3 regions of the Leucobacter allii genome follow, and region 2 is predicted to be linked to each of the others. Evidence: predicted binding sites of a transcription regulator. Region 2 holds the regulator's gene; each other region holds the start of a gene.
The links. The regulator HrcA, encoded in region 2, represses chaperone genes, less so after heat shock. The targets are predictions, from matches to a motif close to TTNGCACTCGNNNNNNNCGAGTGCNAA.

Region 1 (3,316 bases), 790 kb from region 2:
GCCGGGTCGAGGAACGCGCCGTCCGCGTCGCCCGGACCGAGCGCCTCGGCGTCGCCCAGGCGCACCTCGGGCGCGGGGGCGCCCGCGCGTGCGGCGGCCGCGCGGAGGTTGTGCGCGGCGAACGCAGCGGTCAGGGGGTCGAGCTCGACGGGGAGCGGCGCGACGCCCGCGGCGATCAGCGCGAGCGACTCGGCGCCGATGCCGCAGCCGAGGTCGGCGACCCGAGCGCAGCCGGCGGCCCGGAAGCGTTCGGCGTGCAGCGCGGCGGCCTCGGCCCGCGTGGCCTGTTCCAGGGCGGCGCGCGTGAAGAGCATGCCGCGCGCCCGCTCGCCGAACTTCGCGACGGCCCGCGCGCGCAGCTCCTCCTGGGTGAGCGCCGCCGCGAGGAGCGCGGGTTCGACGCCCGCAGCGCGCAGCGCGCGGGAGACGGCGTCGAGGGAGCGGCCGGCGTCGCGTTCGGCGGCGATCCGGTCGAGGAGCCCGAGACCCGCGGGGGTCGCGAGCTCCTCCCAGCCCGGGGTCACGCGTAGCTGGAGGTGGCGGCGCCGGCCGTGACGACCGCGCCGAGGATGAACAGCCAGAACGCGATGAGGACGATCCAGAAGGCGACCCCGATGTAGCCGATGATGAGACCGGCGATCGCCATGCCGCGGCCGTTCTCGCCGCGCCGCTTGATCTGCGAGAGGGAGATGTGCCCCATGACGATGCCCGCGATGGAGAGGATCGCGAAGCTGAAGAAGCCGACGATCGAGGCGATCAGCGAGAGGGTCGCGAGGACGTTCGTCGGCGCCGCGACGGCGTAGTACGCGGGCTGCTGCAGGTACTGCGGCTGCGGCGCGACGGGCGGCTGGGCCTGGTACTGCGGCTGCGGGTACTGGCCCGGCTGGGCGTAGGGCTGCTGCTGGCCCGTGCGGGGATCCTGCTGGGTCACGTTGCTCTCTTCCTGCGGTGGTCGCGATGGACGCGTCCGGTCATGCGGCTCAGTAGCTGCCGTAGTCGTCGCTGTAGTCGTAGCTGCCGAAGCCCTCGGCCAGGGCGCCGATGCCCGCGAACATCGCGAAGATGAGGCCGATGTAGGCGATGACCAGCAGCGCGACCAGGACGAAGTAGGCGTAGCTGATGATGAGGCCGGTGAGGGCGATGCCGCGCCCCGCGTCGCCGTTGCGCTTGATCTGGCTGAGGCCGAGATGGCCGAAGATGATGCCGGCGAGCGGCGCGAGGAAGGCCAGGATGATGGCGAGGAGGGCGAAGGTGTTCGTGCCCGCCAGCGTCGTGTCGGTGCTCGCGGGCACGGCGGGCCGGGGCTGCGGCTGCGCGACGTAGGCGGGGGCGGGCTGGGACGGTGCGGCGGGGGCGCCGTAGGGCGCGCCGCCGGGGAGCTGCGTTGCGGGGTAGGGCGTCGTGGGCTGGGCCTGGGTGTTCGCCTGGTCCTCCGGCTGCTGCGGGAAAGTGGGGGTGGACATGTCGCGCTCCTTCAGTCTCGCCGATGCTCCTCGGGTCTGCGTGCCCTCAGTCTACTGATGCGCGTCCGCGAGTCCAGGGCGCGGGCGGGGGCGACGGGCGTTCGCTGTCCGCGATCCTCACCCGACGCGTTGGCACTCCCCTTGCGAGAGTGCCAACGCGGGCCATAGACTGCACGGTAGACGCGCTCGCGATGTGCGGCGCGTAACCACACTTCACCATTCGGAAAGAGGTCAACTGTGTCGGTCGCCATCAAGCCGCTCGAGGATCGTATCGTTATCAAGCAGGTCGAGGCGGAGCAGACCACCGCTTCGGGTCTCGTGATTCCCGACAGCGCGAAGGAGAAGCCGCAGGAGGGCGAGGTCGTCGCGGTCGGCCCCGGTCGCGTCTCGGACAGCGGCACCCGCATCCCCCTCGACGTCGCCGTCGGCGACGTGGTGATCTACTCCAAGTTCGGCGGCACCGAGGTCAAGGTCGGCGGAGACGACTACCTCGTGCTCTCGGCCCGCGACATCCTCGCGGTCGTCACGCGCTGAGAGGCGTTCCAGCGGGCGGGCCCGCCGATCCACGACGGATCGGCGGGCCCGCCGCCGTTTCCGCGGCCCGTCGCGCCGTCCCGGCGGCGCGACCGTGCTCCGCTCGGGCGTAGACTGATCCGATGCAGCGGACACGTGCGGGCCTCGGATACGGGCTCGGCGCCTACCTGCTCTGGGGCGTCTTCCCCTTCTACTTCGGCCTCATCGCCATGGTCGGCCCCTTCGAGGTGGTGCCCTGGCGCGTCGCCATGACGCTCGTCTTCTGCGCGGTGCTCCTCACCGCGATGCGGCGCTGGGGGCCGTTCCTGGCGCTGCTGCGCACCCCGCGACTGCTCGGCTGGTTCGCGCTGTCCTCGCTGCTGCTCTACGCCAACTGGCAGATCTTCGTGATCGGCGTCATGACGGGGCACGTCATCGAGACCGCCCTCGGCTACTTCATCAACCCGCTCTTCACGATCCTCATCGGCGTGATCTTCCGCAAGGAGCCGCTGTCCCGCCCGCAATGGGTTGCGGTCGGCATCGCAGCGGTCGGCGTCGTCGTCGCGGCGGTCGCCTACGGGTCCTTCCCCTGGATCGCGCTCGGCCTCGCGCTCTCCTTCGGGCTCTACGGCGCCGTGCACAAGCACGCGGGCGAAACGATCGACGGCGTCAGCGGACTCGCCGCCGAGACGGTCGTGTCCCTGCCCGTCGCCGTCGTGCAGCTCGTCGTCGTGGCCCAGCTCGCGGGCGTCACCGCCTTCTCCTTCGGTCCGGGCGTCGCGGCGCTCGTGCTCGTCAGCGGCGTCATGACGGCGATCCCGCTCATCCTCTTCGGCGAGGCGGCCCGCCGGCTCCCGCTCGCCTACCTCGGGTTCCTCCAGTTCCTGACGCCCGTCCTCGGCTTCCTCTACGGCGCGTTCGTGACGCGCGAGGAGATGCCGGCGGCGCGGTGGATCGGTTTCGTGGCCGTGTGGATCGCCCTCGTGATCCTCGTCGCCGACATGGTGCGGCAGCTCCGACGTTCGCCGGAAGCGCAGCCGAACACCGCCCCCGTGCCCTTAGACTGAAAGCGGTGCGGGCGCCGCATCCGTGCACCCGCGAATCTCTGGCAGTCCCATCCCCAACACAGATAGAGGTTCCATGGAACAGCGTGACCCCTTCGCGTTCACCGGTCTCACCTACGACGACGTGCTGCTCTTGCCCGCGCACACCGACGTCATCCCCAGCGATGCCGACACCTCGACCCAGCTGACGCGGCGCATCCGGCTGAACATCCCGCTGATCTCGGCGGCGATGGACACGGTGACCGAGACGCGCATGGCGGTCTCCATGGCGCGCAA
Region 2 (3,316 bases):
GCGGCTCCTCCCCCGGCGTGGCCACCGCCTCGTCGATGCGGACGGCGAATCGATCCCGATCCGCCGTCTCCACGAGGCCGCCTCCGACCGCGCCGCGGCCGTTCCCCACGAGGATCCGCTCGCCCGCGCGCAGTCGGCTCACCCGGAGCGCGTGGCGCGCCTCTTCTCCGGCGATCTCGACAAGACCGCCGACGGCGAAGTCCGCGTCGGCCAGCTCCTCGCGGTAGTAGAGATTCGCCACCCGGATCAGCCCTGGCGGAAGAAGCGATCCCGCAGCTTGCCGAAGAAGCTCTGCTGGAACTCCCCGAGATGCGGCGGCTCGTCCTTGCGGAGCGCGGCGAGCTGCCGCACGAGATCCTTCTCGCGGGAGGAGAGCTTCGTCGGGATGCCCACCTGCACGGCGATCTTCAGCTCGCCGCGCGCGGTGCTGCGCAGCCCCTGGATGCCGCGGCCGCGCACGGTCAGCACATCGCCGGATTGGGTGCCCGGCGCGACCTCGACGACGACCTCGCCGTCGAGTCCCGCGAGCTTCGCCTCGGCGCCGAGGATCGCATCCGTCATGGACACCTGCATGGTGCACAGCAGGTCGTTGCCGTCCCGGCTGAAGATGTCGTGGTGCATCACCCGGAACTCGATGAACAGGTCGCCGTTGGGGCCGCCGCCCGGTCCGACCTCCCCGCCGCCGCGCATCTGCAGCCGCGTGCCGGTGTCGATGCCCGACGGGATGTCGATCGGGATCGTGCGGCGCTCGCGCACGCGGCCCTTGCCGCCGCACTCGACGCACGGATGCTCGATGATGGTGCCGTAGCCCTGGCAGCTGCCGCAGGGGTGCATCGTCACGACGTTGCCGAAGAGGGAGCGCACCTGCCGCTGCACCTGCCCCTGACCGCCGCAGACGTCGCAGGTCACGGGGTGGGTGCCCGGCTGGCAGCAGGACCCCTGGCAGACGCCGCAGAGCACCGCGGTGTTCACCGTGACGTCGCGCTGCACCCCGAAGATCACGTCCTCGAGGGCCACGTCGACGCGGATCATCGCGTCCTCGCCGCGCTCGGTGCGCGAGCGCGGGCCGCGGCCCCCGCCGCCGAAGCCGGATCCCCCGAAGAACGTCTCGAAGATATCCCCGAAGCCGCCCATGCCGCCCTGGCCGCCGCCCATGTCGTAGCGCTGCCGCTGCTCCGGGTCGCTGAGCACGTCGTAGGCGTGCGTCACGTCCTTGAATCGCTCGGCGGCGTCCTCGCTGGGGTTCACGTCGGGGTGGAGCTCGCGCGCGAGCCTGCGATAGGCCTTCTTGATCTCTTCGGGTGTCGCCTCGCGGGACACGCCGAGAGTCTCGTAATGGTCGGCCACGGTATTTCGCTCCTCAGATGCTTCGATGATGTCATGCGGCGGTACGCCGCCGGCTTCGGTGCCGCGCGCCTCAGCGGCGCGCGTCGGGTCGGCGCCCCTGGCCGCCGCGTCCCTGCTCGTTCTCCTCGCCGAGGAACCGGTTGAGGTAGCGGGCGACGGCGCGCACGGCCGAGATGTTGGCCGCGTAGTCCATGCGCAAGGGCCCGAGCACGCCGAGCTTCGACACCGACGCGCCCTCCTCCTCGTAGTTCGCGGCGATGATCGAGGTCGAGGCGAGTCCGTACGCCGCGTTCTCCCGGCCGATCGACGCGGCGACCTCCCTGCTGTCCTGCACCAGCTCGTCGAAGAGGCGCAGCAGGGTCACCTGCTCCTCGATCGCTTCGAGGACGACGGGGAGCGCTCCCTCGAAGGACCCGGTACGGGAGAGGTTCGCGGCGCCGGCGACGGCGATGCGGTCGTTGCGTCCGGCGCGCAACTGGTCGAGGACGACGCCGAGCACCCGCCGCACGAGCTCGGTCTCCGCGGGCTGCGCCCATTCGCCGAGGCGATCATCGAGATCCTCGATCGCGGAGACCGCCGTCTCGACGTCGGCGCCGACCGCGGCCCCGGCGATCCGCTGCCGCAGGCCGTGCACCCACGCCTCCGTCACGAGGGACGCCGGCAGCCGGGCGATCTGCTGCTCGACCACGCCGCTGCCGAGGATGAGGACGCACAGCACGCGGTCCTCGCCGATCGCGACGAGGTCGATGTGCCGGACGACGGTGCGCCGGAGCGACGGGTACTGCGCCACGGCGACCTGATTGGTGAGCTGCGCGAGCAGCCTGACCGTGCGCGCCATGACGTCGTCGAGGTCCGACGACTCGCCGAGGAATCGCTCGATGGCCGAGCGCTGCGCGCCGGTGAGCGGGCGGGATCTCGCGAGCGTGTCGACGTAGAGGCGGTAGCCCTTGTCCGTCGGCACGCGCCCCGAGGAGGTGTGGGGCTGCGCGATGAGCTCGTCCTCCTCGAGCAGCGCCATGTCGTTGCGGATGGTCGCGGCGGACACGCCGAAGCTGTGACGGTCGACGATCGCCTTCGAGCCGACGGGCTCGTTCGAGGAGACGTAGTCGCCGACGATCGCGTGCAGGACCGCGAGGCTGCGCTCCGAGACCATCGCCCACCTCCCTCTGGCACTCAACGGGGCTAAGTGCCAAGTCTAGCGCAGCGCGGCGCGCCGGACACGACCGCGGCGGCCGCCGGGAGCGAACGCTCCCGACGGCCGCCGCGGTGGCACGACGTGCGCGGCTCAGTCGGAGAAGAGCTGATCCGAGCGGAAGAGGAACGCCGCGGTCGCCTGCCTGGTGAGCTTGCTCAGCGGCTGGTAGATCGGCTTCTTGCCCGCACCCTGCCGGGTCCCCGTGGAGAGGCCGGACTCGTACATCCAGGCGATCTGCTTGTAGAAGCGGTGCGAGGTGCGCACGTCGGCGAACGGCGATGCCTTCGGGGCCGTGTACCCCGTGGGCGCCTCCATCCGGTACATGAACGCGGCGAAGGCCTCGCGCGACATGGTCGACTTCGGCGCGAACGTGCGCGTGCCGTCGGCCTGCTTGGTCCCGGTGGAAAGTCCCGCCTCGTGCATCCAGGAGATCTCGGTGTAGAACTGATCGCCCGGATCGACATCCGCGAACGGCGACGTCGCGGGGGCGGTGTACCCCTCGGGCGCCGCGATCCGGTAGAGGAAGGCCGCGACCGCCTCGCGGGTCACCTTCCGTGCGCCGTCGAAGCGGGTCGTGCCGTCCGCCTGACGGAAGCCGGTCGTGAGGCCCTGCTCCGCCATCCACAGGATCTCCGTGCCGAACTTGGTGTCCTCGGCGATGTCCTCGAACGGGTTCTCGAAGGGCGGGATGCCGGCTCGGGTGAGGTCGGTCGCCGTCCCGTCGAAGGCGATCGTGCGGACGGTCGCGGTCTGCTCGGCGTCGACGAAGACCCC
Region 3 (3,316 bases), 970 kb from region 2:
TCGAGCGCCTCGCCCGCCACCTGGGTCGCGGTCGCCGGGATCCTGGCGCTCTTCACGCTCGCGCTGACCTGGCTCGCCGTGATCGCGGGGCTCTCCGCGCAGTCCGTGGACGGCGCGAGCGCGTTCAGCTACCCGCTGATCTTCCTGCCCTTCATCAGCTCGGCCTTCGTGCCGACGGATTCGATGCCGGCGCCCGTCGCCTGGTTCGCCGAGCACCAGCCCGTCACCGCCATCGTCGACACGCTCCGCGCGCTCCTCGACGGCGACGCGCCTCAGGGCGCCACGGGCTGGATCGCGCTCGCGTGGCTCCTCGGGATCCTCGCGCTCGCCTACCTCGGCGCCCGGCTGGCCTACCGCCGCAGGACCCGCTGAGTCCCGTCCCGCGGACGCGAACAGGGGCCGCACCCTTCCGGGTGCGGCCCCTGTTCGTCGTTCCGTCGGGCGCGGGCGCCCGGGAGGCTCGGACTTAGAAGTCCATGCCGCCCGTCGGATCGCCCGCGGGAGCGGCGGCAGCCGGCTCCGGCTTGTCGGCGACGACGGCCTCGGTGGTGAGGAACAGCCCGGCGATCGACGCGGCGTTCTGCAGCGCCGAGCGGGTGACCTTGGCCGGGTCGAGGATGCCCTGCGCGACGAGATCGCCGTACTCGCCGGTCGCGGCGTTCAGGCCGTGGCCGGTGGGCAGGTTCGCGACGTTGTTCGCGACGACGCCCGGCTCGAGGCCGGCGTTGAGCGCGATCTGGCGCAGCGGCGCCTCGATGGCGGTCTGCACGATCTTCGCGCCGACGGCCTCGTCACCGGCGAGGTTCAGGCCGTCGAAGACGTCCTTGCCCGCCTGGATGAGCGCGACGCCGCCGCCGGGGAGCACGCCCTCGTCGACCGCGGCCTTCGCGTTGCGGACGGCGTCCTCGATGCGGTGCTTGCGCTCCTTGAGCTCGACCTCGGTGGCCGCGCCCGCCTTGATGACGGCCACGCCGCCGGCGAGCTTCGCGAGGCGCTCCTGGAGCTTCTCGCGGTCGTAGTCCGAGTCGGTGTTCTCGATCTCGCGGCGGATCTGGGTCACGCGGCCCGCGATCGCCTCCTCCTCGCCACCGCCCTGGACGATGGTGGTCTCGTCCTTGGTGATGATGACCTTGCGCGCGGTGCCGAGCATGTCGAGCGTCGCGTTCTCGAGCTTGAGGCCGACCTCCTCGGAGATGACCTGGCCGCCGGTGAGGATCGCGATGTCCTGCAGCATGGCCTTGCGGCGATCGCCGAAGCCGGGGGCCTTGACGGCGGCCGACTTGAAGATGCCGCGGATCTTGTTGAGCACGAGCGTCGCGAGCGCCTCGCCCTCGACGTCCTCGGCGATGATGAGGAGCTGCTTGCCCGACTGGATCACCGGATCGACGACGGGGAGCAGGTCCTTGATGTTCGAGACCTTGCTGTTGACGATGAGGATGTAGGGATCCTCGAAGACCGCCTCCTGGCGATCGGCGTCGGTGACGAAGTAGGCCGAGAGGTAGCCCTTGTCGAAGCGCATGCCCTCGGTCAGCTCGAGCTCGGTGCCGAAGGTGTTCGACTCCTCGACGGTGACGACGCCCTCCTTGCCGACCTTGTCGATCGCCTCGGCGATGAGCTTGCCGATCTGCTCGTCGGCCGCCGAGATGGACGCGGTCGCGGCGATCTCGTCGGTGGTCTCGATCTCCTTCGCGTTCTCGAGGAGCTTCGCCGAGACGGCGGAGACCGCCTTCTCGATGCCCTTCTTGATCGCGATGGGATCGCTGCCCGCGGCGACGTTGCGCAGGCCCTCGCGCACGAGCGCCTGGGCGAGCACGGTCGCGGTGGTGGTGCCGTCGCCCGCGACGTCGTCGGTCTTCTTCGCGACCTCCTTGACGAGCTCGGCGCCGATCTTCTCGTAGGGGTCGTCGAGCTCGATCTCCTTGGCGATGGACACGCCGTCGTTGGTGATCGTGGGGGCGCCCCACTTCTTCTCCAGCACGACGTTGCGGCCGCGCGGCCCGAGCGTCACCTTCACGGCATCGGCGAGGGTGTTCAGACCCCGCTCGAGTCCACGACGCGCTTCCTCATCAAACGCAATGATCTTTGCCATGTATTTCGCCCCTCCCGGACGTTTCGTTGTGGTGAGCACCGCACCGACGCACGGGGCGTCGTCGCGCGGATGGTTAGCACTCAGTCGATCCGACTGCTAAGACCAATCTTGGCACTCACGCACGGCGAGTGCAAGCGGCGGCGCTCGCGCAAAGCGAACACTCGGGGACGCCGGTGAACGCCGGGGGCGGAGACCGAGGGCGCTCGGAGGACTACGGGACGGGGATCGTCGTCGGATCGGTGGGGAGGCCCGTCGTCGGGTCGATCGGCCAGCCCGTGGCGGGGTCGATGTCCCAGCCGGTCGCCTCGTCGATGTCGTTGCCCGTCTCGGGGTTGACCTCGTTGCCCGTGTCGGGATTGATCTCGTTGCCGGACCCGGCGCCGCCCGCGGAGCTCGCATCGGCGCCGGAGTTCGCCGCCTCCTCCTCCGTCATCGCCCGCGCCTCGTCGATGCCCGGCCCGGCGTAGTCGCTGCCGAGGAGCACCACGAGCCGCGCGCCGTACTCCTGGTAGTCGGAGGTCGTGTAGGTCGAGAGCCCGCCGAGCTGGGCCGCGAGGCCCTCCGCGGCCGGGGCGTCGGCGGGATCCGTGTAGAAGACGGCCGAGATCTGCACGTCGGCCGAGGCGGCGGCGCCGGAGAAGAGGATCGATCCCCACCCCTCCTGCGTGATGATCTGGTCGACGGCCGCGGCGAGATTCTCGGTCCCCGTGCCGTTGAGCACCGCCACGGTCGCCGTGGGATCGAGCTCCGCGGTCACCTGCGGCGCGGCCGAGGCCTGCGGCCCGTTCGAGATGGAGCTGGGCAGCTTGCCCGCATCGCCGATCGCCTGGACGGCCACGATCCCGAGCGTCGTGAGCAGCGCGAATCCGAGCAGGGCCGCGATGAGGTACTGCCAGACGTAACGCGGCCGTGCCGCGATCCGGTGCGCGCCGACCCGGCCGCTGCGCGCGACGCGGTCGAAGCGATCCTCGGGGTAGTCGCTCCGGATCGCGCGGTTCCCGTCCGTGCGGTCGATGGTCTGCGGCACGTCGGTCCCCCTGTTCACGGCTGGCTTGCGCGACCGCCCGGTCGACGATCAGACCCTAGCGTACATCGGGCTCGCTGCCAGGACGGTGTGCGGCCCGCGCCGCTCACGCGAGGGAGTCGGGCGCGTAGATCGCACGGGCCAGCCCGTCGATCACGTCGGGGATGCGGGTGCCGCCGGCGAAGAGCACCGAGTCGTCCACA

Region 1: groES (co-chaperone GroES) is a predicted target of HrcA. The motif match lies at 1,593-1,619, and genes of this name have one in related genera.
Region 3: groL (chaperonin GroEL) is a predicted target of HrcA. The motif match lies at 2,163-2,189, and genes of this name have one in related genera.

Annotation. Positions count from the first base shown of each region.
Region 1 covers NZ_CP095045.1:855,283-858,598, forward strand. The annotation lists gene MUN78_RS03890 (THUMP-like domain-containing protein) at 1-524, opposite strand, end outside; gene MUN78_RS03895 (DUF4190 domain-containing protein) at 521-931, opposite strand; gene MUN78_RS03900 (DUF4190 domain-containing protein) at 981-1,463, opposite strand; gene groES (co-chaperone GroES) at 1,701-1,997, shown strand; gene rarD (EamA family transporter RarD) at 2,120-3,043, shown strand; partial or broken gene guaB (IMP dehydrogenase) at 3,117-3,316, shown strand, end outside.
Region 2 covers NZ_CP095045.1:1,647,905-1,651,220, forward strand. The annotation lists gene MUN78_RS07770 (16S rRNA (uracil(1498)-N(3))-methyltransferase) at 1-241, opposite strand, end outside; gene dnaJ (molecular chaperone DnaJ) at 247-1,347, opposite strand; gene hrcA (heat-inducible transcriptional repressor HrcA) at 1,418-2,500, opposite strand; gene MUN78_RS07785 (S-layer homology domain-containing protein) at 2,633-3,316, opposite strand, start outside.
Region 3 covers NZ_CP095045.1:2,617,312-2,620,627, forward strand. The annotation lists gene MUN78_RS12145 (ABC transporter permease) at 1-372, shown strand, start outside; gene groL (chaperonin GroEL) at 467-2,089, opposite strand; gene MUN78_RS12155 (LytR C-terminal domain-containing protein) at 2,301-3,116, opposite strand; gene MUN78_RS12160 (ABC transporter substrate-binding protein) at 3,220-3,316, opposite strand, start outside.